Regions from separate parts of the Nonomuraea sp. NPDC023979 genome, predicted to be linked through region 3. Evidence: riboswitches for the same ligand, from Rfam matches in the RefSeq annotation. Region 3 holds a riboswitch; each other region holds the start of a gene.

Region 1 (9,282 bases), on a different contig from region 3:
CGGGCCGCCACGTCGGGCGGGAACGGCGCGCCGGACAGCTGCTCGGAGCGGGCGATCGTGCTCATCTGCGTCACCGGCATCACGCACGGGATGATCGGCGTGTCGCAGCCCCGGGCCGCCACCCTGTCGCGCAGCCGCAGGTAGTCGTCGGCCTGGAAGAACATCTGCGTGATCGCGTAATCGGCCCCGGCGCGGCACTTGCGCACGAAGAACTCGGTGTCGGACTCGATGGACGGCGAGCGCGGGTGCTTGTAGGGGAAGGCGGCCACGCCCACGCAGAAGTCGCCGGCCTGGCGGATCAGCCGCACCAGCTCCTCGGCGTAGAGGACGCCCTCGGGGTGCTGGACCCACTCGCCGCCCGGGTCGCCGGGCGGGTCGCCGCGCACGGCCAGGATGTTGCGCACCCCGGCGTCGGCGAAGCGGCCGACCAGGTGGCGCAGCTCGCGCACGGAGTGGTTGACGGCGGTGAAGTGGGCGACGGGCGTCAGCGTGGTGCCGCGCGCGACCCGCTCCACGATGTCGACGGTGCGGTCCCGGGTGGTGCCGCCCGCGCCGTAGGTCACCGAGACGAACGTCGGCCGCAGCGACTCCAGCTCCCTGATCGCCTTCCACAGCTGGCGCTCGCCCTCGTCGGTCTTCGGCGGGAAGAACTCGAAGGAGAACGACCGGCCGCCGGAGGCGAGCAGCTCCCGGACGGTGGGGACGCGATCGGGCAGGACGGAGGGTCGACCAAGGGCCATGCGACAAGATTACCCGGTGGCCGCGCGGCGCCCGACTCTCTACCTGCTCGGTATAGCCGATATGTCCGGCCACTAGTCTCAAGGCATGAGCACAGACGCCGCGAAGATGGACAACCTGCGCGCCCAGGTGGACCGTCGCATCAGGCAGTTCGTCGAACGGCAGTTGCCCGTCACCGGCGACCCCGACCTGGAACCGCTGCGCACCGCCGCCGACGAGCTGCTGGCGGGCGGCAAGAGACTGCGCCCGGCCTTCTGCTACTGGGGCTGGCGAGGCGCCGGAGGCGGCGACGTGCCGGAGATCTTCACCGCCGCCGCCTCGCTGGAGCTGCTGCAGGCCAGCGCCCTGGTGCACGACGACGTGATGGACAAGAGCGACCTGCGCCGGGGCATGCCCGCCGCCCACCGGCGCTTCCAGACGCTGCACGAGAAGTCGGGCTGGCACGGCTCGGCCACGCAGTTCGGCGAGGGCGCCGCGATCCTGCTCGGCAACCTGCTGCTGATCTGGTCGGGCGAGATGTGGCGCACCAGCGGCCTGCCCGCGCGGGCGCTGGCGGCGGCCCAGCCGGTGCACGACCACATGCGCACCGAGCTCATGTGCGGCCAGTATCTCGACCTGCTGGAGCAGGCGCACGGCGAGAACACCTTCGACTCGGCGCTGCGCGTGGCCCTGTACAAGAGCGGCAAGTACTCCGTCGAGCACCCGCTCCGTCTCGGCCTGGCGCTCGCCTCCGGCGGCCTGGAGCCGTGGATCGACGAGCTGTGCACCACGTACGGCACCCGGGTCGGCATCGCCTTCCAGCTGCGCGACGACATCCTCGGCGTGTTCGGCGACCCCGCGCAGACCGGCAAGCCGGCCGGCGACGACCTGCGCGAGGGCAAGCGGACGATGCTGGTGGCGCGCACCCTGGCCGCCGCCACCCCCGAGCAGGCCGGCGTGGTGCGCCGCCTGCTCGGCGACCCCGCGCTCGACGAGCCCGGCGTGGCCGCGCTGCGCGAGATCATCGAAGGCACGGGCGCGCTGCGGGCGTGCGAGGACATGATCGGCGACTATCTCGGCGAGGCGCTCGCCTCGCTCGACCAGGCGCCGATCACGCCCGAAGCCCGCACCGCGCTGGCCGGGCTCGCCGTGGCGGCTACGTCGCGGCGGACGTGAGCCGCTTGGCGAACTCGGCGGCGGCTGCCCCGGGGTCGTCGGCCTCGGTGATGGCGCGCACCACCACGACGCGGCGGACCCCGTAGGACATGACCTCGTCCAGGTTGGCCAGGTCGATGCCGCCGATGCCGAACCAGGGCCGGTCACTGCCGAGCGCCGCCGCGTGCCGGAGCAGCGACGGGCCCGGCGCGTGCCGGCCCGGCTTGGTCGGCGTGGGCCAGATCGGCCCACAGCAGAAATAGTCGACGCCCTCCTCCACCGCCGCGGCGGAAGCCTCGGCGGCGGAGTGGGTGGACCGACCGATGACGATGTCGTCGCCGAGCATTTCTCGCGCGACCGTCACCGGAAGGTCGTCCTGCCCCAGATGGAGCACGTCAGGCCGGGCGGCGAAGGCGATGTCGGCCCGGTCGTTGACCGCCAGCAGCCGGCCGTGCCGGTCGCAGGCGTCGCGGAAGACCTCCAGGAGCGCGAGCTCCTCGCGCGCCTCCAGGCCCTTCTCCCGCAACTGGACGATGTCCACGCCGCCGGCCAGCGCCGCGTCGAGGAACTCGGCCAGGTCGCCCCTGTCACGCCGCCCGTCGGTGCACAGGTAGAGGCGGGCGTCAGAAAGCGAGGGCTTGGGCACGGCGCTTGACCTCGGTGTGACGACCGGCCTTGATCGCCTGAACGGGCGACCCCGGCAGCGAGTCGTCAGGGGTGAACAGCCAGCGCAGCGCCTCCACATCGTCGTACCCGGCGTCGCGGAGCACGGTCAGCGTGCCCGGAAGGCCTTTCACCACGTCCTTTCCGTCGAGGAACACCGCGGGCACCTGTGGCCCGCCGCTGCCGCGGCGCACGCCGAGCAGCTTGTGATCCTTGAGGAGTTGCTTGGCCCGTCCCATCGAGAGGTCGAGGCGCTGGGCCACTTCGGGGAGAGTGAGCCACTCGTCAACGAGCTGGTCGGTCTCCCGGTCGATCTGTGCAACAGAAAGCGTCACGAAACCACAACTACCACATGCCGCGCTTGCTCAAACAACACAATCCCGTAGGGGTACATCTGGATCTACCAGGCGTTCCGCGTCCAGACGACGGCCCTCCTGGATGATCCGGCGACCCTGCACGAGGTCGCGGGGCCGGTCGACGGCCAGCACCGCCGCCAGCCCGCCCTCCGCCGTCAGCCAGCAGGCCGACCACTTGCCCTCAGGACCGCCCCGGTAGAGCAGGCGCTCGCCCGCCGGGTGGTGGCCGGCGTACTGCACCATGTGGCCGAACTGCTCCGACCAGAAGTACGGGACCGGATCGTACACGGCCTCCTCGCCCAGCAGCGTCGCGGCGGCCACCTCCGGGGCGCTCAGCGCGGTGTCCCAGTGCTCCACGCGCAGCCGGGTGCCGTAGCGGCTCGACCACCAGGCGGCGCAGTCGCCCACCGCCACCACGCCGGGCAGCGACGTGCGCAGCCGCTCGTCCGTGACCACGCCGTTGTGCAGGTCGACGTCCGAGCCCGCCAGCCACTCCACGGCCGGGCGGACGCCGATGCCCGCCACCACCACGTGCGCCTCCACGAACCCGCCGCCGACCAGCTCTACGCCGCCCTCGTCGACCGACGCGACCATCGTGTCCAGCCGCAGGTCGATGCCGTCGTACCAGCTCTCCGTCCGGGCGCCGATCTCCTCGCCGACCGCCTGCGCCAGCGGGGTCCGGCCCGCCTCCAGCACGGTGACGGCGCAGCCGGCCCGGCGGGCGGCCGTGGCCACCTCCGCCCCGATCCAGCCCGCGCCCGCGACCACCACCCGCGCGCCCGGCACCAGGCGGGCCCGCAGCTCCAGCGAGTCGTCCAGCGTCCGCAGCACGTGCTGCGGGCCGTCACCCGGCAGCGGGATCGGCTCCGCGCCCGTCGCGATGACCAGGCCGTCGTAGCCCAGCTCGCCCTCGGTCGTCTCCACCACGCCCGCGCGCAGCGACTTGGCCGAGACGCCCGGCCGGAAGTCCACCTCCAGCGCGTCCAGGTCGGAGTCGACGAAGCTGGAGTCGGCGGAGCCCAGCAGCACCGCCTTCGACAACGGCGGCCGATCGTAGGGCCGGTGCCGTTCCTGGCCGATCAACGTGATCCGGCCGCCGAACCCCCGTGCCCGCAGCGCCTCGACGCTGCGCACGCCCGCAAGACCCGCTCCCACCACCACGACGCGATTCACGTTCATGACCATAACGGGGGCGGTGCCGCGGCGTCGCACCGAGGCCGTAGGCTGGGGGACGTAAGACGCGCGGGAGTCCGGCCGTAACCGGGCTGAGAGGAAGGCTTCACCGGGCCTTCGACCGCAAGACACCTGATCCGGATCATGCCGGCGAAGGGAGCGGACATGGACGTGATCGTGGGCGGCGGAGTCGTCGGACTGTCGATCGCCTGGCGCCTGGCCCGCTCGGGCCGCGCCGTCACCGTGGTCGACCCGGCCCCCGCTTCGGGCGCCTCCCACGCCGCGGCCGGGATGCTGGCGCCGGTCAGCGAGGTGACCTACACCGAGGAGCCGCTGCTCCGGCTCGGCATCGCCGCCCTGCGCCGCTGGCCCGCCTTCGCCGCCGACCTCACCGCCGACGCCGCCCTTCCCCCTGGACGGACCGGCGCCCACCCGAGCGGCCCCACCGCCGCCGGCGCGCCCCTGCCCTCCGGGGGCGCCTCCCTGGGCGGAGCTCCCGCGGGATCCGGCAGTGCGGCACGGGCCGGGGGTGCGAGCGGTCCCGCCGTCTCCGGCCCCGGCAAGGCGTCCTCCCACGGGGGCGCCGCGGTTGACCCGTTCGGGGGGCTTCCGCTGCTCGGCGGGGTGCCGGCCGAGGGGCGGGACGTGCTGGATCTGCGGTCCGACGGGACGCTGGACGTGGCGTTCGGCGGGGACGACCTGGCCGCGCTCGGGGAGCTGGCCGCGTTCATGGAGAAGCTCGGCCTGCCGGTGGAGCGGCTGACCGGGCGCGAGTGCCGGCGACTGGAGCCAATGCTGGCGCCGTCCGTGCGCGGCGGTCTGCTGGCGCCAGGCGACGCGTGGGTGGACCCGCGCCGCGTCACCGCCGCCCTGCTCGTGGCCCTGGAGCGGCGGGGCGTCCCGCTGGTACGGGAGCGCGTGGCGGGGCTGTCGCGCGAGGGCGGCCGGGTGACCGGCGTACGCCTGGAGTCCGGGGAGGAGATCCGCGGCGAGCGGGTGGTCCTGGCCGCCGGGGCGTGGAGCGCCGGGCTGACCGACGTTCCGGTACGGCCGGTCAAGGGGCAGATCATGCGCCTGCGCTCCCCCGAGCCGCTGCTGGGCCGGTGCGTGCGCGGGATGGTGCACGGCACGCCGGTCTACCTGGTGCCCCGGGGCGACGGGGAGCTCGTGGTCGGGGCCACGCAGGAGGAGCTCGGGTTCGACACCCGGGTGACCGCCGGCGGGCTGTACGAGCTGCTGCGCGACGCCAGGGAGCTGGTCCCGGGGGTGACGGAGCTGGAGGTCGCCGACGTGGTGGCGGGGCTGCGGCCGGGCACGCCGGACAACCTGCCGATCATCGGCCCCGGCTCGGCCCCGGGGCTGGTGCTGGCCACGGGGCATTTCCGGGGCGGGGTGCTGATGGCCCCGCTCACGGCCGCGATCCTGCAGGGCGAGGAGGGCGACCTCGCGTCCCTGTGCTCACCCGCTAGATTTCGGGATATTTCATGAAATTGCTGATCAATGGAAGTACGCACGACGTGGCTGACGGCATGACCGTCGCACAGGCCGTACAGACCCTGACCACCGCCACCACCGGCGTCGCGGTGGCCGTGAACGACGAGGTCGTCGCGCGCGGCGCGTGGGAGACGACGGCGCTGCGCGACAGCGACCGCGTGGAGGTGCTGACGGCGGTGCAAGGTGGATGACCTGATCATCGCCGGGGAGAAGTTCTCCTCCCGGCTCATCATGGGCACCGGCGGCGCGCCGTCGCTGGAGGTGCTGGACCAGGCGCTGGCCGCGTCGGGCACCGAGCTGACGACGGTGGCCATGCGGCGGCTCGACCCGGCCGCCCGCGGCTCGGTGCTGGACGTGCTGCGCGAGCGCGGCATCAAGGTGCTGCCCAACACGGCGGGCTGCTTCACCGCGGGCGACGCGGTGCTGACGGCCCGGCTCGCCCGGGAGGCGCTGGGCACCTCGTGGGTCAAGCTGGAGGTCATAGCCGACGAGCGGACCCTGCTGCCCGACCCGATCGAGACGTTCGACGCGGCCGAGCGGCTCGTGGCCGACGGGTTCACCGTGCTGCCGTACATCGGCGACGACCCGGCGCTGGCCCGCCGGCTGGAGCAGGCCGGGTGCGCGGCGGTGATGCCGCTGGGCGCGCCGATCGGCTCCGGGCTGGGCATCCGCAACCCGCACAACATCGAGCTGATCGTCGAGGCGGCCGGGGTTCCGGTCATCCTGGACGCGGGCATCGGCACGGCCAGTGACGCGGCGCTGGCGATGGAGCTGGGCTGCGACGCCGTGCTCCTGGCCACCGCCGTGACGCGGGCCCAGCGGCCCGACCTGATGGCGGCGGCGATGCGCGAGGCGGTCCGCGCGGGCCGCATGGCGCGGCAGGCGGGGCGCATCCCGCGCCGCCGCTACGCCGAGGCGTCCTCCCCGCTGGCCCCCTGACGGGACGTTCTTCCCGTCTGCCGGAGGCGCACCGGCTCTCCGGGGCCGGTGCCGGGGTGGCCTGTGCGACGGCGGGGCACGTGAGAGGCCGGGCGGGGCACGGGTCGGCATCGGTTTCGGATGGTCAGGCCCTCCCGGGTGCGAAACGCCCGTAAACTCAGCGGGGTGGACACGACGACTGCCGACCCGTTGGTCGGCCGGCTGCTCGATGGACGCTACCGCGTCGAGTCCCGGATCGCCCGGGGCGGCATGGCGACCGTCTACCTCGCGCTCGACATCCGGCTGGACCGGACCGTCGCGCTGAAGGTCATGCACCGCTCGCTCGCCGACGACCCGGCGTTCGTGCGCAGGTTCATCGGCGAGGCGAAGTCGGTGGCCAGCCTCTCCCACCCCAACGTGGTGCACGTCTTCGACCAGGGCACCGACACCGACGTGGTCTACCTGTCGATGGAGTACGTGCCGGGCAAGACGCTGCGCGACATCCTGCGCGAGCGCGACCGGCTGCCGGCCCGCGAGGCGCTGGAGATCATGATCCCGGTGCTGGCGGCGCTCGGCGCGGCCCACCAGGCCGGGATGGTCCACCGTGACGTCAAGCCCGAGAACGTTCTGCTGACCGCCGACGGCCGGGTCAAGGTCGTGGACTTCGGCCTGGCCAGGGCGATCGAGGCGACCAACCAGACGCGCACCGGCGTGATGATCGGCACGATCGGCTACATGTCGCCCGAGCAGGTGACGACCGGCGGCGCCGACGTGCGCAGCGACGTCTACGCGGCGGGCATCATGCTGTTCGAGCTGGTCACCGGCAGGCAGCCGTACGACGGCGAGACGCCCATGTCGGTGGCCTACCGGCACGTCCACGACACGGTCCCGGTGCCGTCGTCGCTGATCCACGACGTGCCGCCGCAGATCGACGCGCTGGTGGCGCACGCCACGGCCCGCGAGCCGCACGACCGCCCGGCCGACGCGACCGCGATGCTGGTGGCGGCCGTCGAGGCGCACCGCACGCTGCCCCGGCTGAGCGAGCCCGGCCGCGCGTCCGGCGCCCACTCCAGGCCGCACCCGATGCCGTTCACGATGCCGCCCGCCGCCGCTCCCGCGCACACGCTGATCCAGCCGCGCGCCGAGGTGCCGGCCGCGCCGCCGCCCCCGCCGCGCGGGCGCGGCAAGGGCGGCGGGTTCCGGCCCAACTGGTTCCTGGTGGGGCTGGCCGCGGTGATGGTCGTCGCCGTGGCGCTGACCGGCCTCTACTTCTCGCAGAAGACGCTGGCCGTGGTGCCCGACCTCGTCGGCAAGAACCTCGCGGTCGCCGAGCAGAACGCCCGCAACCTGGGCTTCAAGGTCCGCCGCGTGGAGGGCCGCCACGACGAGGAGGTGGCCGAGGGGCTCGTCCTGGAGATGGACCCGGCCGCCAAGACCGAGGTCGAGGCCGGGCAGACGATCACGCTGGTGCCGTCGCTCGGCCCCAAGCGGGTGCTGGTGCCGAAGGTGCAGGGCCTGACCGAGCAGGACGCCCGCAACGCCATCGGCAGCGCCGGCCTGACCGTGGGCAAGGTCCGCCGCCTGCAGAACCTGGAGGTCGCGCGCAACTCCGTCATCCGCACCTCCCCGCAGGTGGGCGAGAAGGTCAAGGAGGGCGCCAAGATCGACCTGTACGTGAGCGCCGGGCTGGTGATGCCCGACGTCGACGGCATGCCGAAGGACCAGGCCGCCGCGTTCCTCAGCCAGCAGGGCTTCCAGGTGCAGGTCACCGAGGTCGACGACGACGCCGAGCCGTGCACGGTGATCGCGCAGGCGCCCAAGGCCAAGGCGGAGGTCGACCAGGGCATCCCGGCGATGATCACGGTGTCGCGCTGCCAGACGGACTTCTGGCACTGGTTCAACGGTGACCAGGAGGCCCGCGACGACCAGCAGTTCGTCATCGTGCCGCAGGTGATGGGCAAGAACGTCAACGACGCCCGCAACGAGCTGCGGGCGCTGGGCTTCCGGGTGCGGGTGCGCACGGTGGGCGGCGGCGGCGTGGTGCGTTTCCAGCGCCCGGCTCCCAACAGCGAGCGCCCGCCCAACTCCGAAGTGCTGCTCTGGCACTAGGCGCCCGGCGCTGAGAGGTCAGGCCAGGGTGCCGAGCAGGCGTACTCTGGCCAGCCCGCCGTCGGGGTGGATGTCGACGCGTACGCGCTCGACGGGCTCGGTGTGGCTCAGCCGGAAGCGGTGTGGCGTGTCGGGCAGCAGCGGGGTCGTCGGCAGCAGCTCGACCTCGCGGTCGCCGTCGAGGCCGGTGAGCGTGACGGCGGCGGGCGCGTTGTGCAGCAGGTGGGTGGTGTCGATCTCGGCGACCCTGATGAGGCCGCGCCCGGCCAGCCGGATGACCAGCCAGTCGTTGCCGCCGTCGCGGCGGCGCGCGGTCTCCCAGCCTTCGGCCTGGTGGCGGGGCAGGCCGGGGGCGATGACGTGGTGCGGCTCGGAGTAGAACGCGTCGGAGCAGGCGGTGACCAGCCCGCCGTTGGCCATGGCCGCCAGGTCGAGGCCGAGCCCCTCGTACACCGACAGGTCGGCCCGGGGCTCGCCGTGCACCCGCAGCCGGGCGACGCCGCCGTCGGGGAAGATGTTCAGCCGCACGTGCGTCCAGCGGCGCTCGCCGGTGACCTCGAACGGGTGCGCGGCGTCGCCGGAGAGCGGGCTGCGCGGCACGATCTCCGTCCACGCCGCCCCGGCCAGCTCGGCGGGCGTGGGATGCCCGGCGACCTCGGCGGCCTCGACGGACGCGGACGAGGGATGGTTGCCGGTG
Region 2 (9,282 bases), on a different contig from region 3:
CCCAGCCCACGGCCGCCCAGCGACGACAGCGCCGGCCGGCCCGCCCGCGGCTCGGTCGCCGCTCCCCCGTCGCTCACGGCGACCTCGATGTGATCGTCGCTGCGCAGCCAGGTCACTTTCACCATGCCCGACGGCAGCGGATGCGCATGCCTCAACGCGTTGCTCAGCAGCTCGCTCACCACGAGGACGGCGTCGTCGATCGCGGCGGTGAACACCCCGCAATCCTGCAGGTCGGTGCTCAGACGCTGGCGGGCAACGGCGACGCTGGACGGCGCGTACGGCAGCAGCACCACGCTTGACACACCCACCTCCCCGCTCCCAGTGCCCCCCGCGGGAACACTCCCCGGTACGACCGAAATGCCCCGTTACTCAATCCCAGAAACCGCATCTCGATCACAGCTTGTACACATCGGACGATAGATCAGCTCAACCGTGACCACCTCGTTACCGCATCGGTGTGTCGGATCCGATAGGGGATGCACGCTTGAGCACGAGTCTCATACGGGTGCCGCCGCCGGGCCCCGAATGGGCGCTCACCTCGCCGCCCTGGGCCCTGGCCAGGCTCCGCACGATGTAGAGGCCTAAGCCGACCCCGCCGAACCGTCTTCGGTCACCGCTGTCGACCTGCACGAACCGTTCGAAGATCCGCTCCCGGTCGGCCGGCGCGATGCCCACGCCCTCGTCGTCGACGACCACGACCAGCGCGCCGTTCTCGGGCCGGGCGGAGACGCTGATCAGGCCGCCCTTCGGCGAGTACTTGAACGCGTTCTCCAGCAGTTGCGCGAGCACGATGTCGGTGGCCAGCGCGTCGCCCATCGCGAGCGGCAGCCCGTCGGCGACGCTCACCTCGACCCGGTGGCTGTCGGACAGCACGGGTAAGCCCAGCGTGGCCGCGCGCACCCGCTCGGCCAGGTCGAACGGCTCGTCCCTGACCACCTGCTCCTCCGCGCCGGCCCGCGCGCCCAGCAGCAGGTGGTCCATGAGCTGCCCGAGCGACCTGGACCGCTCGGCGATCGTGTGCACGGCGGAGCGGCGCTCGGCGTCGCTCAGCTTGTCCCAGCGGGAGTCGAGCGTGCTGGCGAAGCCGCGCACGATCGTGATCGGGGTGCGCAGCTCGTGGCTGGTCGTGGCCAGGAACAGGTCCTTGGCCTCTTCCAGCTCCTTGGCCGCGGTCACGTCGCGGAAGTCGACGACCAGCTCGCCGGTCTCCTGGATGCGCGCGCCCACCACGTCCAGCCAGCGCCCGTCGGCGAGCTGGACCGTCAGCTTCTCGCCCGGGGCGGGCTGCGGGAACGGCGGCGGCTGCCCCACGGCCTCCTCGGCCGGGACGGCGGTCAGCCGGGCGGCGGCCGGGTTCCAGCGCAGCACCCGCCCCTCGCGGTCGAGCACGGCGATGCCGTCGGCGCTGGCGTCGAACACTGCCCGCTCGTGGGCCCGCTGCCGCACCGCCTCCTGGTAGGCGACCGCGTTGCCGACGGCGATGCCGGCGTGCCCGGCCAGCAGCTCCAGCAGCTCCAGCTCCAGGTGGCCGGGCTTGCGCCGGGCGAACAGCGCGTAGAGCGCCCCGTACGGCCGCCCGCCGACGGCCGCCAGGCCGAGCGCGACCGTGTGCAGGCCCTTGAGGCTGGACCAGACCAGGCTGTCGAGCCCCTCCGACTCCAGCAGCACGGTCTTGCCGGTGCGCAGCAGCTTGCCGACGAGGCTGTTGTGCAGGTCGGTGGTGGTGCCCTTGGGCACGTCGGGAAGCTGGTAGGTGCTGACCAGCCGCAGCCGGTCGCCCTCGATGAGCACGAACCCGCCCGCGTCGGCCCCGGTGAGCTCGGTCAGGCTGGCCGAGATCCGGTCGAGCACGGCGGGCAGCTCCAGCTCGGCGTTGATGTCGCCGACCACGTCGGTCAGCCGCCGCACCAGCCGGGCGCGGCGGGCCATCCGGTTCTTGGCCGCGTCGTCGGCCTGCACCAGGTGGTGGACGCACACGTAACCGGCGACGGCGCTGCCGATGCGCAGCGCGCTGATGTCGACCCGGACGTCCAGCACCTCGCCGTCGCCGCGCACGCGCTTGGTGCGCAGCGAGACCTGCCCGCCGGTGCGCACCCGCTCCAGCACCGCATGGTGCTCGGCGGTCAGCTCGTCCGGCACGATCGGCGCCCGGCGGCCCAGCATCGTGGCCGCCGTCAGGCCGAAGAGCCGCTCGGCCGCGGCGTTCCAGACCAGGACGGTCTGGTCCCGGTCGAGGACCACGACGGCGTTGGGCGAGCTGTCGAGCACGGCACGGGCTATGTCATCGTCACTCCCAGCCCATTCGTCCCCCACGACTCCATAGTGCCCCCGGCGTGGCGGCCTTGTCGGGCGATCCGTCCGATACGCTGCGGTCACGGCGTTTCCAACAGGGGGTGAAGGCATGTCGGACGACATCGACGCCCTGTTGCGGGTGACCTCCGCCACCTATCGAGGCGACGGGCCGCCCGATGTCGCGTTCGGCACGTACGACGGCGCGGTCGGGCGGATGATCATCGCGGTGACGGGCCGCGGCATCATCTCGTGCAGCTTCGAAGACGAGCAGGACGTGTACGAGCGCGTCACCAACCACGTGGGCCGGCACATCGCCCCCAATCCGAGACGGCTCGACCCGGTGCGCCGCGAGCTCGACGCCTACTTCTCGGGGCGGCTGCGGGCCTTCGCCACGCCGGTCGACCTGGCCCTCGCCACCCCCTTCGCGCGCACGGTGCTGCAGAAGACGATGGCGGTGCCGTACGGGACGACCACGACGCTGGAGAGCATCGGCGAGCTGATCGGCAGGCCGCGCGCCCTGCGCGCGGTCGGCAACGCGCTCAGCGCCAACCCGGTGTGCGTGGTGGTGCCGTGCCACCGGGTGGTGCGTGACGACGGCGGGCTCGGCGACTACGCCGGGGGCGAAGCCGCCAAGCGCCACCTGCTCAACGTCGAGCGCCGCGCCGCCTGATCGCGCCGAGCGCCAGCGTCACCAGGGCCGCCACGAGGGCGGCGCCGAGCGCGCCGTTCATCCACGGCTGCCGCTCGAAGCCGATCGCCTCGCGCGCGGCGGCCCAGATGCCGTCCCACTGCTCCACCGTGGGCGTGGAGGTCGTCAGCCAGTAGGCGGCGAAGCCGAGCGCCCACGGCGCCAGCATGGACCAGCGGGCCGGGGCGTCCTCGGCGGTGTTCCACCGGGTGGCGCCGCCGAGCAGGAAGTAGTCCACGGCCAGCACCGCGAACATCGGCACGAACACCGCGCCGATCACGCCCAGGAACGCGCCGTAGGAGGTCACGTCGACCACCAGCGCGATCGCGACGGTCAGCACGCCGATGGCGACGCTGAGGATCCGCCGGTCCACCCGGGGCATGAGGTTCTGCAGCGAGACGGTGGTCGAGTAGACGTTCGCGAACGACTGGTCGGCCTCGCGCAGCACCAGGATGCCGAAGAACACCGCGCCCAGCGGCACGGCCACGAACGGCCCGAACACGGCGGTGCTGTCGTTCTGCACGGCGGCGGCCCCGGCGATCGCCACCGCGTAGACGCCCAGCCCCAGGCAGGCGACCTGGGCGAGCGTGTAGCCGCCGACGACGCCGGTGAAGGCGGCCCGGCTGGAGCGCGAGTGCCTGGCGAAGTCGGCCGCCAGCGGCACCCACGACACCGACAGCGCGATCACGTAGTCGACGGCCGGCGCGAACGCGGTCCAGGACCCGCCGCTCTGCGGGGGCGCGTCGCCCAGGAACTGGAACGTGAACCAGATCAGCGCCACGATCACCAGGGCCGTGATGTAGCGCCGCAGCAGCCTGATGGCGCCGAGCGGCCAGATCGTCAGGGCCGTGGTCAGCACCCCGGCGACGATCACCCACACCGCGTACGGGACGGTGTCGCCGAAGACGGCCATCGCGCCCTGAGCGATGACCCAGAGCTCGAACGCCCCCCAGCCGATCATCTGGATGATGTTGAGCACGGTCGGCACGTACGAGAGCCGGGCCCCGAACAGCCCGCGCAGCAGCACCATCGCGGGCTGGCCGGTCTGGGTCCCGGGGATGGCCGACAGGCCGACCATCGCGGTGCCGATCAGGCTGCCGACGACGGCGGCGGCCAGCGCGGCGGTCAGGCTGAGCGGTGCGTTGCCCAGCGGGTCGAGCAGGAACAGGGCGCCCGAGAACCCCAGGAGGCTGACGGCCAGGTTGGCCCAGAGGGCTCCCTGGTCGAGGACTCCGAGGGTTTTGGGGGCGGCCCCTTCAAGAGTGAGAGGGACTTCGTCGTCGCGGACGTCATGCGCCATCGCACTGCTCCCTACGCCGGCATTACCCGGACAGGTTCATGCGGTCGGCGACGGCCTCGGTCGCCCTCTCAGCCCGGTGCGCCCCGAGCTCCCGCGTTGTGTAATTTTCCGCCGCGCATTATGCCAGTTTTCAGGCTACGAAGGGAGTCTGTCCTGTTTCGCTGACCATGGGGCGCTTGTCGTGAGCCCATGCCTGCATGCCGCCGTCGACGTTGACCGCGTCGCGGCCGATCTGGTTGAGCCAGGCGGCAACCTGGAACGACCGGCCGCCCACCCGGCAGACGACGTAGACCTGGCGGTCGGCGGGGACCTCCTCGACGCGGGCCTGGATCTGCGTCATCGGGATGTGGACCGCCTCGGGGGCGTGGCCCGCGTCCCATTCGTTCTGCTCGCGCACGTCGAGCAGGTAGGCGCCTTCTGGGACATCGCGTGCCTCGACTTCTGGAACCGTCATGCCTCCATCATCCCGTGCCTCGCGTCGTAGGCCGCACGCGCTTCGGCGATCTCCTGCTGGTGGGTCTCGGTCCAGGTCACCAGGGCCTTGATGGTCTCGTGCAGGGTGCGGCCGAGCGGCGTGAGCGCGTAGTCGACCCGGGGCGGCACCACCGGGTGGACGGTGCGGCTGACCAGGCCGTCGCGTTCGAGCTTGCGCAGGGTCACGCTGAGCATGCGCTGGCTGACGCCGTCGATCTCGCGGCGGAGCTGGGAGAAGCGCAGGCTTTCGCAGTCGAGCATGGCGATGACCAGCAGTGACCACTTGTCGGCGACGCGGTCGAGGATCTGCCTGACCTCGCAGCCCTCGCGGGCGTCCCAGTGGCGGACGTCGAAGTCGGCGTCGGTGGTGGTGCTGTCGACGTAACCAGGTGACTTCAAAGTGCCGTCTTCCATGTCGATCCATGCTGCCGCATGATTCTGACGGTTACAAGAGATAACCGACATGCGAGAACGTAACCACTGGAGTTTGATCATGCGTGCATCCGAACGGCTGACAGGCCGCCCGCTGGGCGTGCTGCTGGTGCTGTGCGGAACGATCTTCCTTGAGGGCGTCGACGTGGCCATGCTGAACGTCGCCCTGCCCGCCATCCGCGCCGACCTCGGCGTGTCCACGAGCGTGCTGAGCGGCGTGGTCACCGCGTACGTGCTCGGCTACGGCGGTTTCACGCTGCTCGGCGGCCGGGCGGCCGACCTGCTGGGCAGGCGGCGCATGTTCCTGTTCTGGCTGACGGTGTTCCTGGTGTTCTCCGGGCTCGGCGGGTTCGCGAACGAGGGCTGGGTGCTGCTGGTCGCCAGGTTCGTGACCGGGGTGGCCGCCGGGTTCATGACCCCTGCCGGGCTCTCGTTGATCACCACGTCGTTCGCCGAGGGCAGGCAGCGCAACAAGGCGCTGCTCGTCTACGCCGGGACGGGCGCCGCCGGGTTCGCGCTCGGCCTGGTCATCGGCGGCCTGCTCACGGCGGTGGGCTGGCGCTGGGTGTTCTTCGCGCCGGTGATCCTGGCCGCCGCCATCCTGCTCGCCGCCGTCGTGCTGATCAAGGAGCCGGCCGTCCCGCGTCCCGCCGGTGGCCGCTTCGACGTGCCGGGCGCGGTCACGATGACCGGCGGCATGATGCTGCTGGTCTACGGCGTCGTACGGCTGGAGCACCCAGGCGAGGGCTGGGGCTGGACCGTCGCCGCGTTCGCCGGCGCGTTCGCGCTGCTGGCGGCGTTCACCGCGATCGAACGCCGCTCGGCCGACCCGCTGGTCCGCCTCGGCGTGTTCAGGTCGGCCTCGCTCGTGCGCGCGAACGTGGTCGCCACCCTGCTCACCGCCTCGTTCATGGGCTTCCAGTTCCTCGTCACCCTCTACCTCCAGGAGCTGCGCGGCTGGACGCCCATCCAGACCGGGCTCGCGCTGCTCATCGCCGCCGCCGACGTGCTGCTCGCGCCGACGCTCACGCCGGTGCTGGTCAACCGCTACGGCAACGCGCGGGTGATCCTCGGCGGGCTGCTGTCGGGGGTGGTCGCCTTCGCGATGTTCCTCGGCGTCGGGATGGACTGGACCTACGCCGCGATGGTGCCGTCGATGCTGCTGATCGGGCTGATGTTCGCCTTCGTGTACGGGCCCGTGACCATCGTGGCGACGGAGGGCATCGCCGAGCACGAGCAGGGGCTGGCCGGCGGGCTGATCACCTCGTCGTTCCAGTTCGGCGCGGCGCTCGGGATCTCGATGGTGACCGTGGTGAACGTGGCGGCGCTCGACGGCGGCGCGAGCGGCATCGACGCCGTGCGCGCGGCCCTGGTGGTGCCGGTGCTGGCCACGCTGGTGTCGGTCGTCGTGGTGGCCTCCGGGCTGCGCCGCCGGACCCCGGTGCCCGTGGAGGCGTGAGCTACTTCAGCAGCTTGGACAGGCGGCGGTCGGCCAGCGGCTTGCCGCCTGTCTGGCAGGTCGGGCAGTACTGCAGCGAGGAGTCGGCGAACGACACCTCGCGGATCGTGTCGCCGCACACGTCGCACGGCCGGCCGGTGCGGTTGTGCACGCGCAGCCCGGACTTCTTCTCGGCCTTGAGGTCCTTGGCGGCCAGCCCGCGCGCCCGCTCGACGGCCTCGTGCAACGTCGTGACGATGGCCTCGTGCAGGTCGGCGATCTGGGCGTCGGTCAGCGACGACGCGATCTTGAACGGCGACATCCGGGCGGCGTGCAGCACCTCGTCGGAGTAGGCGTTGCCGATGCCGGCGATGACCTTCTGGTCGCGGAGCAGGCCCTTGATCTGGGTGCGGTTGCCGCCCACGATGGCCTTGAGCGCGTCGATGGTGAAGGTGTCGGCGAGCGGGTCGGGGCCGAGGGCGGCGACGCCGGGCACCTCGTCCGGATTTTTCACCACATAGACGGCCAAGCGCTTCTGCGTCCCCGCCTCGGTCAGCTCGAACCCGGGCGCCAGGCCCAGCTCGTCGGGCGCCAGCCGCACCCGTACGGCCAGCGGGCCCTTGCCCGGACGCACCGGCTTGGCGCCCGACAGGTCGTCACGCCAGCGCAGCCAGCCCGCCCGGGCCAGGTGGATGACCAGGTGCAGCCCGTCACAGTCGAAGTCGAGGAACTTGCCGTGCCTCGACACGCCCGTGATGGTCAGCCCGCCGAGCGCGGTGACCGGCGGGTCGAACGTCTTGAGCGCCTGGATGGCCACCACGTCGACGCCCAGCACGGCGCGGCCCACCGCCCGCTCCCGCAGGAACGCGGCGAGCGATTCGACTTCGGGAAGTTCCGGCATGCCACCAGGGTACGATCCCCGTCCACAGGCTGTGGACGGCTACGGCACGTCCCAGAACGCCAGCTCGTGGGCCATGCCCTCGGTGAACATCGCCTCCGCCCGAGCCGGGTCGGGATCGGCCTCGTCGATCATCTGCGCGATCCTGGCCGCCAGCGCCGCGAACCCCGGATCGGCGTACGTGTCGGCCCACGCGCGGTAGCGCGGCTCGGCGGGCGGGTTCTCGGCCAGGATCTGCCCCAGCGTCGAATACCCCCACATGCACGGATAGAGGGCGGCCAGTCCTTCGGCGTACGAGCCCGCCGACTCCAGCAGGAACGCCGTGTAGGCCGCGCACGCCGGGCCCTTGCGCGCCCCTTCCAGGTCGGCCCCGAACCCGGCCGACAGCGACCGGTGCAGGTCGAGCTCCTCGTGGAAGGTCGCGTGCGCCAGGTCGACCAGATCGCCCAGGTGCCCGTCGGGCGCCTGCCAGGCCAGCCGGGCGAACACCCGCGTGTAGTCCATCAGGAACAGGTAGTCCTGCTCCAGCCACGACCTGAACACCGGCTCCGGCAGGTCGCCGCGCCCGATGCCCACCACCGTGGGGTGGGCGAGCTGGGCGTCCAGCAGCGGCCGGCCGATCGCGTGCAACTTCTCGGAGATAGTCATGGCCGAAACGTTAGTGTCGAAGCATGAAAGTGACGATTGCGGAGGAAATCCTCCTTCTCGCCCACAAGGAAGATGACGGCAAGCCCCTCATCCCCTCCACCCAGCTCGACCCCGCGCTCGCCGGCGCCCTGCTCGCCGAGCTGGCCGTCAACGAGCGGGTGACGCTGGACGGCAAGAAGGTCCAGCTCGTCGACCCCACGCCGCTCGGCGACGAGGAGCTCGACGCCGTGCTCGCCGCGATCGCCGAAGGCAAGGAGCGCAAGGCCGCCTGGTGGGTGCAGAAGCTCCAGTCGGTCAAGCTGCGCGCCCGCCTGCTCACCCGCCTCGCCCGGGCCGGCGTGCTGGCCGAGGAGCGCGCCAAGGTGCTCGGGCTGTTCCCCACGACCCGCTGGCCCGAGGTCGACGGCCGGACCGAGGCGGAGGTCCGCGAGCGCGTCGCCTCCGCGCTCGGCGGCGCCGACCCGACGGCGCGCACCGCCGTGCTCATCGCCGTCATGCACGCCGCCAAGCTCGACCGCAAGGCGTTCCCCGGAGCCGACAAGGCGCGGGTCAAGGAGATCGCCGAGGGCGCCTGGGCGGCCGAGGCCGTGGCCCAGACGATCACCGCGATCCACGCGGCCATCGCGGTCACCGCCGCCACGAGCGCCGTCGTGGCGGCGAGCTGACCCGTCAGTTCGCGTCGATGACGTCCTGAGGGACCGGCTTGTCCGCCTTGAGCGCGTCGAACAGCGCCAGCGCCTTGGTCCGGTCCCACTTGACGGCGGTGCCGCCGCCCGCGATCTCGCTGCCGCCGAACGGCACCACCGTCGTCACGGGGCTGTCGCCCATCGCGAGCCCCAGCGACAGCATGTCGAACACGCCGGTGCCGGAGTCGACCTCGACCGCGTCGGTGGCGCTGACCGCCAGCGGGATCGAGGTGAACGGGTTGATCAGCACCCCGGGACTGGCGGCCTTCTTGACCACCGCGCTGAGGAACTGGCGCTGCCGCTTGGTCCGCTCGAAGTCGGGCAGCGCGCCGCCCTTGCGGGTGCGGACGTAGCCGAGCGCCTGGCCGCCGGTGAGCGTCTGGGTGCCCTTCTTGAGCTTCAGCCCCGCCTTCGGGTCGTTGACGG
Region 3 (9,282 bases):
CCAGCGACTCGCCGTACTGCGCCTCCAGCCTCTCCCGCTGCTCCGGGAACAGCGCCCGCAGCACGCCGAACGCCGCCGACGCCACGGCCGCCTCCGTCGACGCGCTCCCGCCGGCCTTCGGCGCCACCAGATACGGCTCGTACGGGCTGCCGGCGATCGCGTTCACCGCGTCGTAGACGGCGCCGTGCACCATGGCGAAGCTGCGCGCCTGCACCTGCGGCTGCTGCCTGGCCACCTCCCAGATCGCCGTCTCGGCGTTCCTGTCCCACACGATGACGGCGTTCTCCGGCGCTCGCGCCTCGGCCGCGCTCGCGCCGGGAGCCCCGGCCACGACGACGAACGCCACCACTGCCCCGACGGCCTTGCGTAATACGGACATGCAAGCAACGTACCTCCCGGAAGATCGCCTAGATAGGGGCGCCTTCGACCGAGGGTGGAGGGTTCGCCGACCGGGCTTGCTGGTGGGCGGGGGCGCTGGGCGCGGGAAGTCTCCGGGGCCGGTGCAACGACACGCTTGAAGCCATGACTTCAACGGACGACGCGGTCGAGGCCGCGTCCTGGCGGGAACTGCTGGGCCCGCGCCATCTGGGTTCGGCGGTGGTGCTGGCGGGCGGCGTGCTCGTCGGCGCGATCAACATCTACCTGGCCTCCAGCCTGCTGCCCACGGCGGTGGCCGACATCGGGGGCGCCGGCTTCTACGCCTGGAACATGACGTTCTACCTCGTCGCCATGGTGATCGCGACGATGCTGGTCAGCCGGGTGCTGGCCCGGTGGGGGAACGTGGGCGCGTACCTGATGGGGTTCGGCGGGTTCGTGGCGGGGTCGCTGGCGTGCGCGGTGAGCCCGGCGATGCCGGTGCTGCTGGCTGGGCGGGGCGTGCAGGGGCTCGGGGCGGGGCTGCTGTCCGGCCTGGGGTTCGCGGTGATCCACTCGGCGCTGCCGCGCCGGTTGTGGACGCGCGGAAACGCGCTGATGTCGGCGATGTACGGGGTCGGCAACTTCGCGGGTCCGGCGCTCGGGGGGCTGTTCGCGCAGTTCGGGTCCTGGCGGCTGGCGTTCTTGGCGATGGCGGTGATCGGGGCGGTGTGCGCTGGGATCGTGCCCCGGGTGGTGCCGCGCGGTGAGCGCGGGGGAGGGCGGACGCCGGTGCCGGTGGTGTCGCTGGTGCTGGTGACGGCCGCCACGGTGGCCGTGAGCCTGGCGGGGGTGCTGCCCGGGACGGCGGCGATGGCGGCCGGGGTCGCGGTGGCGCTGCTGCTGGTCGGCGGGTTCGTGGCGCATGAGCGGCGCAGCGGGAGGCGGGTGTTCCCCCGGACGACCTACACGGCGGGGTCGGCGCTGAAGTGGGTGTATCTGACGATCGGGCTGCTGACGTTCGGCGTGGCGGTCGAGACGTTCGTGCCGCTGTTCGCGCAGCGGCTGGGCGGGCTGCCTCCGGTGACGGCGGGGCTGCTGGGTGCGGCGGTCTCGCTCGGCTGGTCGCTGACGCAGCTCGGCAGCGCCTCGGCGGCAGGCGGGCGCGCGGTGCGGCGGCTGTGCGTGCTGGGGCCGTTGGTCCTGGCGCTGGGCTTCCTCGCGCAGGGCCTGCTGCTGAGGGACGCGGCGCCGGGCTGGCTGATGCTGGTGTGGGCTCCGGCGCTGGTCGTGGCGGGTTCGGGGATCGGGCTGGCGTATCCGCATCTGTCGGTGGCGGCGATGTCGAGCACGTCGGATCCGGCGGAGGGCCGTCAGGCGGCTGCCGCGATCGCCACGGTGACGAGCCTGTCGATCGCGTTCGGCACGGCGGTGGCCGGGGTGCTGCTCAACGCCGGGGGCGCGTCGATGCTGACCTCGGCCCGGTACGTGCTGTTCGGGTTCGCGCTCGTCTGCGCGGTGGGCGCCGTCACGGCCCGCGCCGCGAACCGGCGGGCCGGTGCGGAGACCCGATAGCGTCGGGTGCATGCGGCTTCATGTGGGTTGTGCGATGTGGACGCACGCGCCGTGGCAGGGTCGGTTCCTCCCCCATCCGCTCGCGCAGGGCGAGCGGCTGCGGGCGTACGCGACGTGGTGCAACGCGGTCGAGGGCAACACGACGTTCTACGCGACGCCGTCGAGGAGCACGGTGGAGACGTGGGCGGCCCAGACCGATCCGGGGTTCAGGTTCGTGGTGAAGCTGCCGAAGGCGATCACGCACGAGCGCCGCCTGACGGGGGCGCAGGAGGAGTTGGGGGCGTTCCTGCACGCGATGGAGCCGCTGGGGCCCCGGGTGCACGCGCTGTGGGTGCAGGTGCCGGGGTCGTTCGGGCCGGGTGACCTGGGCGCGCTGGCCGCGTTCCTCCGCAGGCTGCCCGCGGGGCTGCGCCCGGCGGTGGAGGTGCGGCATCGGGCGTTCTTCGAGGACGAGCGGGCCGTGGGGCAGTTGGAGCGGGTGCTGGCGGGGGCGGGCGCGGAGTGGGTGCCGTTCGACACCACGACGCTGTTCGGCAGCCCGCCGACCAGCGACGCCGAGCGTGACGCGTGGACGAAGAAGCCGCGGGTCCCGCGCCGGGCGCGGGCGCTGACGGACCGGCCGATCGTCCGCTACCTGGGCAGGGACGACGTGGACCGGACGGTGGCGGGCTGGCAGGGCTGGGTCGGCACGGTGGCCGGGTGGCTGCGCGAGGGCCGTTCGCCGACGGTGTTCGTGCACACGCCGGACAACGCCGAGGCGCTGCCGCTCGCCCGGCGCTTCCACGACGAGGTACGGGCCCGGGTCCCCGGGCTGGAGCCGTTGCCCGAGCCGATGCCCGCCGAGCCGCCGACGCTGTTCTGAGCTCGGGATTTCGGCCGCCCGGAACGTGGCATGTACCGGGGGAGGGGCTCGGGAAGCGAGGAGAGGCATGAAAGCTGTCCAGTTGGCCGGCCAGGGGAGCATGCCCGAGGTCGTGACGGTGCCCGACCCCGAGCCGGCTCCCGGTGAGGTGCTGCTCCGGGTCAGGGCGTCCGGGATGTGCCATTCGGACATCGCGGTGATCGAGAACCCGCTGCTCGTCGGGGGCAGCCTGCCGCTGATCCTCGGCCACGAGGGCGCGGGCACGGTGGCGGCGCTCGGCGACGGGGTGACGGGCGTCGAGGTGGGCCAGGACGTGGTCGTGTACGGGCCGTGGGGGTGCGGCACCTGCCGCAACTGCTCCAGGGGCGCGGAGAACTACTGCACCCGGGCCCAGGACCTCGCCATCAAGCCGCCCGGCCTGGGCGCTCCCGGCGCCATGGCCGAGTACATGATCGTCGACGACGTCCGTCACCTGGTCCCGGTGGAGGGGCTGGACCTGGCGCAGGCGGCGCCGCTGACCGACGCGGGGCTCACGCCCTACCACGCGATCAAGCGGAGCCTGGCCAAGCTGGTGCCGGGCAGCACGGCGGTGGTCATCGGGACGGGCGGGCTGGGCCACATGGCGGTCCAGATCCTGCGGGCGATGAGCGCGACGCGGGTGATCGCGCTCGACATCAGCGAGGAGAAGCTGGAGCTGGCCAGGGAGATCGGCGCGCACGAGACCGTGATCTCCGACGAGGCCGCCGCCGGCCGGGTGCGGGAGCTGACCGGCGGGCTGGGCGCCGACCTGGTGCTGGACTTCGTCGGCATCCAGCCCACCGTGACGCTGGCGGGCGCGTGCGCGGGGGTGTGCTCGGACGTGACGATCGTCGGGGTGGCCGACGGCCGCCTGCCCGTCGGGTTCGGCAGCGGCCCGTACGAGATGGCGGTGTCGGTCCCCTACTGGGGCGGCCGGGACGAGCTCATCGAGGTGCTGGCGCTGGCCCGGTCGGGCGCCATCGGCGTGCGCGTGGAGCCGCACTCGCTCGACGAGGCGCCGCGCACGTACCAGCGCCTGCACGACAACGAGATCGTCGGCCGGGCCGTCATCGTCCCGTGAGGTCCCGCAGCTCGTGGCTGATCCGCATCGAGCAGAACCTGGGCCCGCACATCGAGCAGAAGTGCGCGTTCTTGGCGGGTTCGGCGGGCAGCGTCTCGTCGTGGAAGGCCCGAGCGGTGGCCGGGTCGAGCGACAGGTCGAACTGGTCCTCCCAGCGGAACTCGAACCGGGCGTCCGACAGCGCGTCGTCCCACGCCTGGGCCTGCGGGTGGCCCTTGGCGAGGTCGGCGGCGTGCGCGGCGATCTTGTACGTGATCACGCCGGTTTTGACGTCGTCCCTGTTGGGCAGGCCGAGGTGCTCCTTGGGGGTGACGTAGCAGAGCATCGCGGTGCCGTACCAGCCGATCATGGCGGCGCCGATGCCCGAGGTGATGTGGTCGTAGCCGGGCGCGATGTCGGTGACCAGCGGGCCGAGCGTGTAGAAGGGGGCGTCGTCGCAGATCTCGCGCTGGAGGTCGACGTTCTCCTTGATCTTGTGCATGGGCACGTGGCCGGGGCCCTCGATCATCACCTGGACGTCGTGGTCGCGGGCGATCCTGGTCAGCTTGCCCAGCGTGCGCAGCTCGGCGAACTGGGCCTCGTCGTTGGCGTCGGCGATCGAGCCCGGGCGCAGGCCGTCGCCCAGCGAGAACGACACGTCGTAGGCGGCGAAGATCTCGCACATGTCGGCGAAGCGCTCGTACAGGAAGCTCTCGCGCCCGTGGGCCACGCACCAGGCGGCCATGATCGAGCCGCCCCGGGAGACGATGCCGGTCTTGCGCCCGGCGGTCAGCGGGACGAACGCGCGGCGCACGCCGGCGTGCACGGTCATGTAGTCGACGCCCTGCTCGCACTGCTCGATCAGCGTCTCGCGGAACACCTCCCACGACAGCTCGGCCGCCTGCCCGCCGACCTTCTCCAGCGCCTGGTAGAGCGGCACGGTGCCGACCGGGACGGGGGAGTTGCGGATGATCCGCTCGCGGGTGGCGTGGATGTCGCGGCCGGTCGACAGGTCCATGATCGTGTCGGCGCCCCACCGGGTGGCCCAGGTCATCTTCTCGACCTCCTCGGCGATCGAGGAGGTGACCGCCGAGTTGCCGATGTTGGCGTTGATCTTCACGAGGAAGTTGCGGCCGATGATCATCGGTTCGGACTCGGGGTGGTTGACGTTGGCGGGGATGATGGCCCGGCCCGCGGCGACCTCCTGCCGGACGAACTCCGGCTCGACGCCCTCCCGGACCGCCACGAACTCCATCTCGGGCGTGGTCGTCCCGGCCCGCGCACAGCCCACCTGCGTGACGGGCCCGCCGGCGCGGGCGCGGATCCACTCCGCGCGCCTCGGCGCCAGCCCGCGGGCCAGGTCGACGGTGACCTCCGGGTCGGTGTACGGGCCCGAGGTGTCGTACAGGCGGACGCGCTCGCCGTTAGACAGTCTGATCTCGCGCATCGGCACGCGGAGATCCCCGGTGTAGACCTTGGAAAAACGCGCGTCGCTCATCGCGCAACTCCCTTCGCCGGCATTACCCGGAGCAGGTTCTGGCGGTCGGCGGCTGGGCAGCCGTCCTCTCAGCCCGGTCGCACCGGGCTCCCGCGTTGGACCCGGTCAACGTAACCCGGCGAAGAAAGTCATGCAAGATCGGCCGAATTAGTGGCGGCCGTTTATGGCTCAGTCGAGGCCGAGTTCGCGGCGGGCGCGGGCGTAGCGGCGGCCGGGGGTGAGCGAGCCGGCCGACCAGGGCAGGATCTCCGGGACGCGGCGGCCGGCGTTCATGAGCAGGCTCTGGGCGCGCGCGTGGTGGCCGCCGTAGTAGAAGGCGGCGCCGAACAGGTGCATCGCCTCCACGGACCGGGGGTGCGGCCGGGGCCTGGCGTGCCAGGTGTCGACGGCGTCGATCAGCTCCTCGGCCACGTACGGGTCGCGGAAGTGCGCTTCGAGCACCTCCTGGGCGTCGCGGCCCGAGGCGGCGATCTCGCTCCAGGCGACCTCGAAGTGGGCCAGCGGCAGCATCGCGGTGACCAGGTCGCCGGGGCCGGCGGTGGCCGCGGCGGTGCGGGCGAAGGCCAGCACCTCCTCGTCGGAGCCGTGCCACTTGCCGCACAGCGCCTGGGCGCGGGTGTAGTGCCCGGCGAACAGGCGGGGCGCGCGGCTGGTCAGCTCCTCCCACAGGCGGTCCAGCTCGTCCCGGTCGCCCAGGCCCATGGCCTGCCACTGCAGGACGTCCCACGGCACCGGGTCTCCGGGGTCCGCCTCGGCGGCCCGGCGCAGCGGCCCGGCGGCGGTGGCGAGCTGCTCGTGGAAACGGCCGGTGAGGTCGTCGCGCAGCTCCCAGGCGTGCTGCACCCGGGCCGCGCCCAGCCACAGCAGCGCGTCGGGGTCGTCGCCGGCCAGCCGCTCCAGCGCGTCGAGGTGCGCCTCGGCGGCCGTGGCGAGCTCGGTGACGCGCAGGGCACGCAGCTCGTGGTCGTCGCGGGCCTGCCTGATCAGGTCCAGGCCGCGCTCCAGCCGCCCGGCGCGGACGCGGCGCAGGGCCACGTCCAGCGCGGGGTCGTGCCACGCCCTGCCCACCTGCATGCGGGAGGTCTTCTCCAGGACGAACGCGGCGGCGCGAAACACCTTGACCGGGATCACGGCTGATGAATATCGCGAAGTGTCGTGCCGGCGCAATGAGAAATACGCCATGTCGGATCATTGAGCTTATTAAGCTGCGGTTATATGGCACGACAATTGCTCTGGCCATTTTCAGCTTATCTCGGTGACGCCCGGAGGTATCCCGATGTGCGGTGAACCGCTGATGCCGGCCCCGGTGGCCGCCGCACTCGACGAGTACCGGATGCTGCGCGACAGGCACGGGCCGTGCTGGGGCGAGGAGCCGCTGGCGTACGTGACCCAGGCCCGGGCCACGGTCTTCCTCGACCGGCGCCACGACTACTGGGGCCCGGCGCTGCGCCAGCTCGCCGAGCGCTTCCCGGGCACGAGCTGCGGGCCGTCACCCGGGTGGCCTTCGGCGAGTTCCGCACGGCGCTGCTGCTCGACTCCGCGCCACCGCCTCCGCCCCGCCCGGCTGGGAGCGGGTGTACGCGCGCGTCGACGGCCCGCTGACCGCCGAGTCCTACGCCGAGGCGATCCTGCTCTGCCGCACGTTCACCACCACCGGGCCGTGGCTGGAGCTCACGGTGAACGGCGAGGGGCCCGGCGCCACGCTGGACGTCGCGCCGGGGGAGCGGGTGGAGATCGCGGTGACCTCGATCGGGCCCGAGGTCGAGACGCTGGAGATCCGCACCGCCGACGGGGTGCTCGCGCAGGGCCCGCCCGGCACACCAGCCCGGTCTACCTGGACGTGGCCGGCGGGCATGTGGCCCGGCAGGAGGACGTGCGCTGGTGCCTGGCCTGGCTGGACCGGCTGGCCGAGGTGGTGCGCGAGTTCGGCCGCTTCGACACCGAGGAGCAGTACGGCGACCACCTCGACCTGTACGAACGCGCCAGGAAGGTGTATCGGAGCCGGCTCCCCTGATCTGTGCATTTTTGCCTGGAACGCTGCCGCAGATCATGTCGATGATCGGGCATGGACGGTGTTCTGCTCGGCAACAGCCCGCTGTTCGCCAGCTCGGATCTCGACGAGGTGCGGGAGCAGGTCGGACGGGTGTTCTGCCCGCACCGGCTGGACGTGACCGGCGACGCCGGGCTGCTGGCCGCCCGCTTCAACTCCGCGCAGCTCGGCTCCGTGCGCGTCAGCTACCTCGACTACGGCGCCGAGGTGCGCATCGAGCCGGGCGAGCTGGAGTCCTTCTACCTGGTGCAGATCCCGATCGCCGGGCGCAGCCTGATCCGGTGCGGCGGCCAGGAGATCGTCTCGACGCCGGGGCTGGCCTCGCTGCCGTCGCCGACCGAGCGCCTGGACATGCGCTGGGGCGCGGGCTGCCCGCAGCTCATCGTCAAGTTCGACCGGCAGGCCGTGGAAGGCGCGGTCGAGCAGTTGCTCGGCGAGCCGGTCGCCGAGCCGGTGGTGTTCGACCTGGGCGTGGACCTGACCGGCGCGTGGGGGCAGGGCTGGCGGGCGATGGCCGGGCTGCTCGTCGGCGCCGCCGAGACCGGAGGCGCGCAGCCGCTGGCCGCCGCCCATCTGGAGAACGCCCTGCTGTTCAGCCTCGTCACCACGCAGCCGTCCAACTACCTGGGCCGGCTGATCGCGCCCCGTCCCGCGGCGGTGCCCAAGGTGGTGCGCCGGGCGATGGCGTTCATCGACGAGCACGCCCACCTGCCGATCACCACCGGCGACGTGGCGCGGGCCGTGGCCGTGAGCGTCCGCTCGCTCCAGGAGGGCTTCCGCGCCCACCTCGGGATCACCCCGATGGCGCACCTGCGCGACGTGCGGCTGGCCCGGGTGCACGCCGAGCTGCTGGCGGGTGACCCGGCCCGGTGCACGGTGACCACGGTCGCCGCCCGCTGGGGCTTCCTCCACCAGGGCCGCTTCGCCGCCGCCTACCGCGACAGGTACGGCCGCGCGCCCTCGGCCACGCTGCGGCTGAGCTGACTCCGCGTCCAGCGGACGGGATCCGCGCTCAGTGGATGGCTCGGCCGGGGGGCCGGAAAATACCGTTCCCGGTATGCGAAAGATTCTGATCGTCGGCGCCGGGCAGTCTGGACTGCACCTGGCGCTCGGGCTGCTGAAGAACGGTTACGACGTCACCGTGGTCTCCAACCGGACCCCGGACGACATCCGCGACGGCCGGGTCATGTCGAGCCAGGCCATGTTCGGCACCACGCTGGGTCACGAGCGCGCGCTCGGCCTGGACCACTGGCCGCACTGCCCGCCCATCGACGGCATCCGGTTCGCCGTCGCGGGGCCCGACGGCGGCCAGGCGATCGGCTGGGCGGCCCGGCTGCGCGAGCCCGCCCGCAGCGTGGACCAGCGGGTCAAGATGCCCGCCTGGCTGGCCGAGGTGGAGGAGCTGGGCGGCCGGGTCGAGATCCGCGACGTGACGCCCGCCGACCTGGAGACCTACGCCGCCACGCACGACCTGGTCCTGGTGGCCGCCGGCAAGGGCAAGATCGCTTCGCTGTTCGAGCGGGACGCCGCCAGGTCCCCCTACGACGCACCGCAGCGGACGCTCGCGCTCACCTACGTCACCGGCCTGACGCCCAGGCCGGAGCACTCGGCGGTGTGCTTCAACGTGATCCCGGGCGTGGGCGAGTACTTCGTCTTCCCCGCGCTGACCGTGACCGGCCCGTGCGAGATCATGGTGTTCGAGGGCGTCCCGGGCGGCCCGATGGACTGCTGGGGCGAGGTGCGCACCCCCGCCGAGCACCTGGCCACGAGCCGGTCGATTCTGGAGACGTTCCTGCCGTGGGAGGCCGCCCGGTGCGACGGGATCGAGCTGACCGACGCGATGGGCACGCTGACCGGGCGGTTCG

The links. Region 3 has a riboswitch for thiamine pyrophosphate ahead of thiC (phosphomethylpyrimidine synthase ThiC). Riboswitches for the same ligand answer to the same signal wherever they lie in the genome.
Region 1: another riboswitch for thiamine pyrophosphate. It lies ahead of AB0G11_RS16335 (FAD-dependent oxidoreductase); the one in region 3 lies ahead of thiC (phosphomethylpyrimidine synthase ThiC).
Region 2: another riboswitch for thiamine pyrophosphate. It lies ahead of AB0G11_RS35985 (cytosine permease); the one in region 3 lies ahead of thiC (phosphomethylpyrimidine synthase ThiC).

What each region holds. Positions count from the first base shown of each region.
Region 1 covers NZ_JBEZZG010000007.1:233,423-242,704, reverse strand. The annotation lists gene metF (methylenetetrahydrofolate reductase [NAD(P)H]) at 1-740, opposite strand, end outside; gene AB0G11_RS16355 (polyprenyl synthetase family protein) at 826-1,893, shown strand; gene thiE (thiamine phosphate synthase) at 1,874-2,518, opposite strand; gene AB0G11_RS16345 (Rv2175c family DNA-binding protein) at 2,496-2,870, opposite strand; gene AB0G11_RS16340 (FAD-dependent oxidoreductase) at 2,901-4,070, opposite strand; TPP riboswitch at 4,124-4,240, shown strand; gene AB0G11_RS16335 (FAD-dependent oxidoreductase) at 4,230-5,552, shown strand; gene thiS (sulfur carrier protein ThiS) at 5,549-5,749, shown strand; gene AB0G11_RS16325 (thiazole synthase) at 5,742-6,497, shown strand; gene pknB (Stk1 family PASTA domain-containing Ser/Thr kinase) at 6,663-8,585, shown strand; gene alc (allantoicase) at 8,604-9,282, opposite strand, start outside.
Region 2 covers NZ_JBEZZG010000028.1:84,811-94,092, reverse strand. The annotation lists gene AB0G11_RS36000 (ATP-binding protein) at 1-302, opposite strand, end outside; gene AB0G11_RS35995 (ATP-binding protein) at 445-2,268, opposite strand; gene AB0G11_RS35990 (methylated-DNA--[protein]-cysteine S-methyltransferase) at 2,402-2,962, shown strand; gene AB0G11_RS35985 (cytosine permease) at 2,937-4,280, opposite strand; TPP riboswitch at 4,272-4,385, opposite strand; gene AB0G11_RS35980 (rhodanese-like domain-containing protein) at 4,411-4,734, opposite strand; gene AB0G11_RS35975 (helix-turn-helix domain-containing protein) at 4,731-5,168, opposite strand; gene AB0G11_RS35970 (MFS transporter) at 5,248-6,645, shown strand; gene AB0G11_RS35965 (DNA-formamidopyrimidine glycosylase family protein) at 6,647-7,525, opposite strand; gene AB0G11_RS35960 (transcriptional regulator) at 7,565-8,170, opposite strand; gene AB0G11_RS35955 (GPP34 family phosphoprotein) at 8,194-8,835, shown strand; gene AB0G11_RS35950 (LCP family protein) at 8,840-9,282, opposite strand, start outside.
Region 3 covers NZ_JBEZZG010000034.1:60,075-69,356, reverse strand. The annotation lists gene AB0G11_RS39505 (hypothetical protein) at 1-379, opposite strand, end outside; gene AB0G11_RS39500 (MFS transporter) at 523-1,929, shown strand; gene AB0G11_RS39495 (DUF72 domain-containing protein) at 1,940-2,791, shown strand; gene AB0G11_RS39490 (NAD(P)-dependent alcohol dehydrogenase) at 2,859-3,890, shown strand; gene thiC (phosphomethylpyrimidine synthase ThiC) at 3,877-5,367, opposite strand; TPP riboswitch at 5,359-5,471, opposite strand; gene AB0G11_RS39480 (hypothetical protein) at 5,536-6,498, opposite strand; gene AB0G11_RS39475 (hypothetical protein) at 6,980-7,186, opposite strand; gene AB0G11_RS39470 (hypothetical protein) at 7,208-7,381, shown strand; gene AB0G11_RS39465 (AraC family transcriptional regulator) at 7,433-8,401, shown strand; gene AB0G11_RS39460 (styrene monooxygenase/indole monooxygenase family protein) at 8,475-9,282, shown strand, end outside.